DNA from 2 places in the Spirosoma fluminis genome. Region 2 is predicted to be linked to the other one. Evidence: riboswitches for the same ligand, from Rfam matches in the RefSeq annotation. Region 2 holds a riboswitch; the other holds the start of a gene.
The links. A riboswitch is a leader RNA that binds a small molecule or an ion and turns the genes downstream of it on or off. The one in region 2 is predicted to bind cobalamin.
Positions count from the first base shown of each region.

Region 1: linked by a shared signal. The riboswitch ahead of ACYVBJ_RS12595 (TonB-dependent receptor plug domain-containing protein) and the one ahead of metE (5-methyltetrahydropteroyltriglutamate--homocysteine S-methyltransferase) in region 2 are both predicted to bind cobalamin.

Region 1 covers NZ_BAAGZD010000007.1:236,077-239,286, reverse strand. The annotation lists gene ACYVBJ_RS12600 (DUF5074 domain-containing protein) at 1-26, opposite strand, end outside; gene ACYVBJ_RS12595 (TonB-dependent receptor plug domain-containing protein) at 23-1,999, opposite strand; cobalamin riboswitch at 2,077-2,286, opposite strand; gene ACYVBJ_RS12590 (MFS transporter) at 2,437-3,210, opposite strand, start outside.
Region 2 covers NZ_BAAGZD010000010.1:81,947-85,156, reverse strand. The annotation lists gene ACYVBJ_RS13975 (hypothetical protein) at 1-46, opposite strand, end outside; gene ACYVBJ_RS13970 (RNA polymerase sigma factor) at 60-554, opposite strand; cobalamin riboswitch at 877-1,093, shown strand; gene metE (5-methyltetrahydropteroyltriglutamate--homocysteine S-methyltransferase) at 1,253-3,210, shown strand, end outside.

The sequences.
Region 1 (3,210 bases), on a different contig from region 2:
ATGCTTCTGGTTGCTTGCTTTTTCATTGTGTATTGGAAGATAGATTGATAATGATATTTACGGCTGCGTTTCGTCCAGGCATCGCATTCCGTTTGACGCTGAACGCCAGCGCATCAAATACGTTATTGATTTGGCCCTGCACCCGGACAGGCATGGGACCAAGCTTTACGGCACTTTCGAGCAACACGTTCGTTAACGTAGTGCCCTTAAAATACTGGCTCTCATCGAACGTAATGTAGCGACGAGAATTAGCTTGCGTCTGTACCGTCAGGCGCGTGCGGCCACGTTGCAGGTAGGCATTTAATGTGCCCGTGTGTATGGGCACGTAGGGTAATTGGCTGCCGACGACATCCTGCGCGTACGTACTATACGCCCGCTCCTGCGACGATCGCGTAAGGGCATAGCCCACCCGAACACCCGCCAGCCAGAGCCCATGCGCGTAGGTAACCGTTGTGGTGAACTCTCCGCCACGCGCCACAACCAGTTGAAGATTTTCGACACGATAGCCGTAATCCGGATTCCAGTACGACCAGTTATCGACCCGGTTGCGATAGGCGGTTGCTTCGGCGGTCAGGCTTACCTTTTCGGTTAAGCTGGCTTTGGCGGCTACTCCTCCCTCTACATTAAATCCATCCTCGGGAAGCAGGTTTGGATTGCCCAGGTTTTGCCAGTAACGCTCATTTAAAGTCGGTACGCGGTAACTGCGACTGATTGACCCTTTGGCCGTCAGCGCAAACTCGTTACGTTGTATGAGCCGGTACTCAGCACCAAGCGAAGGCGTTAGGGGCGGATTGAAACGAGTCACAAACCCCTGCCTAAGGTTAGCCGAGACGAGCCAGCGCGTGGTTTCATAGCGCAGCAGTGCATACAAATCCCCCCTGTTTTCCGTGATCAGCTGCCCGCCATACCCATCGGTCAGCGTGCGATAATGAGATAACTCTCCGCCAACTCGCAAGGTTAGCTGCGCATTTGCCTGGGTCGGCATTAGTTTAAACTCACGCTCGACACGGCCCACAAACCGGTCGGTTTGCGTGTGGCTCGGCGCGTCGAAATTGCTTTTCGCGTAGTCGTACACATCACGAATCCAGCCTAACCGAAGGGTTAGCTGATTTGCTTCGTAGGTCGTAAGCAGACGCGCCGATTGCGTTCGGGTCCGTTCGCGGGCAATAACATCCTGCGGACTTACAATCAGATCATTATCCGACAGCCAGGCATTCACCGAAAGCTGCCTGCCGTTCTTATGCTGAAAATACAAATCCTGCACAAACCCTCGCTGGGCCGTTGTCGATTGTTCGACGAAATAATTCCGGCGTTCGCTGTACGGATAGGCGTTGTTGTATTGGTTTCGGTAGGCAAACGTTTTGCCGGATAGTTGCCAGTTTTTCCCTAAAGGCGCTCCGTAACGCACACCAACCTGGGTGTTGTTATTGTGAAAACTGGCAAACTGCTGACCGAGTGTGACGGTTACGCCATTAGCATACGTTGGACTACTGCCCAGCAAGACACTTCCTCCCACAGCATCGGACCCAACGGCACTAGCCGATGATCCGTACTGAATTGCTAATCGATCGAAACCCGCAACGGGTAAGGTCGAGAAATCGGTCTGACCCAGGTTTGGCTGGTTGATGTTAATTCCGTTCCAAAGCACAGCCGTATGGTTAGCCGATGTTCCCCGAAATGATACGGTTGCTAACTGACCGGGACCATAATTCTTGAACGCCAACGGTGTATTCAACGCCAACAGGTCTGTAATTGTCCCAAACCGAAACTGGAGTAAAGTTGCTGAATCAATTCGTTGCAGCTTCTGCCCCGCCAGAAATCGCTCGGGCGCGATGGCACGTACCGTTACCGTCGACAGCGATACGGTAGAGGCCGTAGCCGACGAATCCGTCCGGGTTTCCGCACGCGGAGCTGTATTAGATTGCGCAAAGCCAACCGCAGTCGCCAGCAGGCAAACAAACAGCAGAGCCACCCACCGATGCAGGGTTCGTGTCAACAAAATGAACTGTCGTCAAATCGTGTGCAACCGTTTCAGTCGAAACGGCGCGCGGTCAGGGCATTTCCTCCGAACACCAAAACAGCGGATGGTCCTTGGCAGGTCTCCTGGCTTGTCTCACCGGTTCGAGCCTTCCCGTGCTGATTGTGAACACAGTGGCTACGTAGATTGAACCGGTTTGTAAAAAGACTTACAGTTGCGGGGACAGCGTCGGCTTCACACCAACTTCCCTTTTAAGCCGTGAAAGCCACTACGAAGTGACATCAGGCACCAAAAACTCAGCCGCAAAGGTAGAGTGAATAGCGCAATAAAAAAACCGGCACTTCCCTGCAGGAGTGCCGGTACTAAGCTTTACCAGGCTAAGTATTAGTATAGAATTATGAAAAAACGGCTGACGCTAGGCCCCGCTGCTAAGTAGCTAATTGAAGCCTGTGCTACAGTTAAACAGACTTACTTTGTTCTACCTGATACGTTGTACCAACCGGCTTTTCTTCGTTAGTCTTCCGGGTCAGCAAGTGAATGATTAGCCAGGCAACCAGATACGTAAAGCCGCAGATAGTGAACAGTACGTTATACCCGCCAGACAGATTTCCGGCGGCTTTGTAGTCATCGAGCAAACTGCCGACCAGCATTGGAAACAGAATTCCACCCACCGCACCAGCCATACCCGCTATACCGACAACCGAGCTAACCGCCTTCTTGGGAAACAGATCGGACGCCAACGTAAATACGTTGGTTGCCCACGCCTGGTGGACGGCTACGGCCAGACTGATTAACCCTACGGCAACCCAAACATTGGTAGCAAACTGCGCCAGAATGATGGACACCTCCAACCCGGCAAATACAATCAGAACCGTTTTCCGGGCTTTAATTGTCGGCCAGCCGCGCTGGATTAGCCAGGACGATACGTAGCCCCCGCCGATGCTGCCAACCGTGGTAGCGGTATAGATAATCATCAATTCCCAACTGGGTTTCTTCAGATCAAGGCTGAAGGTTGATGAAAAATAGGAAGGTAACCAGAATAGAAAAAACCAGTAAATTGGATCAATCAAGCCTTTTCCGGCAATCATGGCCCAGGTTTGCGGCATCGTAAAAAGCTTAAACCAGCTTATCGAACCCTGCTCATCGGTTTTCTCTCTATCCAACGCCTGACCGCTGATGATGTACTGATGCTCTTCCTCAGTTAGTCGGTGCTGCCGGGCCGGCACGTCATA
Region 2 (3,210 bases):
GTGCGTCCGTATTCCACTTCTTCTTCAATTCATCCAGTGTTGCCATCGGTTAGGTTGGTTTATGATTTTGCCGTTAAGCGTGATTCTAATTCTTTCTTGGTACGGACTAGCCGGACGCTCACGTTGACTTTCGACAGTCCGGTGATGCTGGCGATCTCTTCGTAACTCAGGTCATCCAGATACAGCAGCATAATGGCTTTATTGAGGGGTGAGAGCGTAGCAATCGCGTCGAAGAGCCATTGAATTGCCTCCTGCTGGTCATCCGGTGGTGGGTCGGGAACCTGCTCATGGCGAGCCGCTAATGGTTCGTGTTGTCGATTGCGGGCAGTTCGCCGGTCGGCCAAAGCGGTGTTCAGGCAAACGCGATACATCCAGGTCGAAAACTTCGACTGCCCCGTAAAAGACGGATACGACCGCCACAACTGATAAATCATTTCCTGAAGCAGGTCGGCCCGTTCATCTGCGTCGGGCTGATATGCCTGGCTTATTTTGTACGCAATGCCGATGTGCCGGTTGAGGTGTTCAAGAAAGATTTTCTCGGAGGATGTAGCCATTGTGCTGGATTCCGTTTGCTGTTTCTTAGTTAGTAACCGACCCGACTAAAAAACTACAACCGAACGAAAAAAAAGTAGTGATTACCCGTTAACCCGTCAGAGAAGCCCACTTTGTTCGTGTGTTGTAACGTAACATGAGAACGGCCAATTGGATCTGTCACTAGCCTGAGTTGCAGTAACTGTTCACTCGTTTATCCGCTTCACGCTGACCTGCTTATCGCGCCAGGTTGAATGGGGCGAACCAATCCGATGGACTGATTGACAGGTGACACCTTGTTTTTGCCGCCAGAATGCGGTTAGTTTGTTTCAACGTTCTTTGTTTTCCGTCAAACATGCTAATGGTTTCCCTGAGAGGTTCAGGGAATGAAAAAGGAATCGTGTGAGAATCACGAGCAGACGTTGCTACTGTCAGTGACTAGTTAAAAAAGGGTTTGCCCTCGATGTCCATTGTCCCACCAGCGGTTCGCCGTTGCCCTGGGGTGAGAAGGACGGCAGATACCGTCACAAGCCAGGAGACTTGCCTTTAGCGTTGCTGATTACGCCCACACGCGATTGGGTTTCATCACGATTGACTTACTTCATTCCTGCTTCTTTGCGAGGCCGGGTCAGGTGTGTCATGTAGTGTACAGAACAGATCGAGTGGTAGGCGTATGGAGTTCGGCATCGAACGCGATCAACCATTTTATCTTATTTACAACATGATCGCACACAATCTCGGCTATCCACGAATCGGTAGCCACCGCGAACTCAAAAAGGCCTGTGAACAGTTCTGGGCCAACAAAATCACCACTGAGCAGCTTCAGCATGTCGGTCGGCAGCTACGCCGGGACAACTGGCTGACTCAGCAGCAGGCAGGCATCTCGCTGGTTCCCTGCAATGACTTCTCGTTCTACGATCAGGTACTGGATATGTCCCTGACCGTCGGTGCGGTACCGAAGCGATTTCAACCGCTGCTCGACAAACCGGAGCCCGATCATCTGAGTCTTTATTTTGCTATGGCCCGGGGCTACCAGCAGGATGGACTGGATCTGAAAGCGATGGAGATGACAAAATGGTTCGATACGAACTACCATTACATCGTTCCTGAATTTTCGGCCGATCAGTCGTTTTCGCTGCTTTCGGAAAAAGTCTTTACGGACTTCGAAGAAGCTCGGCAAACCCTGACGACCACGCCCAAACCCGTTTTGTTAGGTCCCGTATCGTATTTGCTGCTGGGCAAAGAGAAGGAAGCGGGCTTCGACCGGCTGGACTTACTCGACCGTTTGGTACCGGTTTATGAACAGCTGCTTAGCCGCTTACAGCAACTTGGTGCCACCTGGATTCAGTTCGATGAGCCTTGCCTGTCCCTGGATTTAACAGTGCACCAGCGCGAAATGCTGGATATGGTTTATCGGCGTCTGCGCAATCAATTCCCGGCGCTGAATCTGCTGTTGGCCAGCTATTTTGAATGTTACGGTGCGAACCTGAATCTGGTTCTCCAACTGCCCGTTGACGCGCTGCACCTCGATCTGGTCCGTTGCCCGACCCAGCTGGACGATATTCTAAAAACTGATTTTGTTCACCGGAAAACCGCTTTATCACTGGGCGTTGTCGATGGTCGGAACATCTGGATTAATGACCTGACGACCTCGTTGGCAACGATTCAGCGCGTGGTGACGGCCATTAGTGCCGAGCGGGTTCTGATTGCACCATCCTGCTCGCTACTGCACGTTCCCTGTGACCTGGCGACTGAAACGCAGGAAACAGGCCTGACGAACGATACTAAACAGTGGCTGGCCTTTGCCCGCCAGAAGCTCGACGAAGTTGTTATTTTGACGACGCTTAGCCTGGAGCCAGCGAATCAGAAGGCCACCGACGTACTGGCCGTCAATCAAGCCGCCTTACTGGCTCGCCAGCAGTCAAGTCAGATTAACCGACCAGCAGTGCAGCAACGCTTACGTCAACTCCGTGAGCAGGACGCCAACCGGTCGAATGCCTTTCCCCAGCGTCAGGCCCTGCAACACCAACGGCTGCAGTTGCCGATGTTTCCTACAACGACCATTGGTTCATTTCCGCAGACCGATGCGGTGCGGGCCAATCGGGCTAAGTTCAAAAAAGGCGAAAAAACGCGGGAGGAATACGAAGCCTTCATCCGGGCGGAAACAGAACAGGCCATCCGCTGGCAGGAAGACGTTGGCCTGGACGTACTGGTGCACGGCGAGTTTGAGCGGAATGACATGGTCGAATATTTTGGGGAGTTGCTCGATGGCTTTGCCTTTAGCGAAAACGGCTGGGTACAAAGCTACGGGTCCCGTTGTGTGAAACCTCCGATCATTTATGGCGACGTACAGCGGCCCCAACCCATGACTGTTCGCTGGGCGCAATACGCGCAGTCACTAACCCAGAAACCCGTAAAAGGGATGCTTACGGGACCGGTTACTATTCTGCAATGGTCATTCGTGCGCGACGACCAGCCCCGGCGGGATACGTGTCTGCAAATCGCCCTGGCCATTCATGATGAAGTGGCTGATCTGGAAGCGGCCGGTATCGGCATTATTCAGATTGACGAGCCTGCACTGCGGGAGGGTCTTCCCCTTCGCCGGAAAAACTGGGCGACTTACCTCAACTGGGCGGTTATGGCCTTCCGGATAGCAGCATCGGGTGTGCAGGACCATAC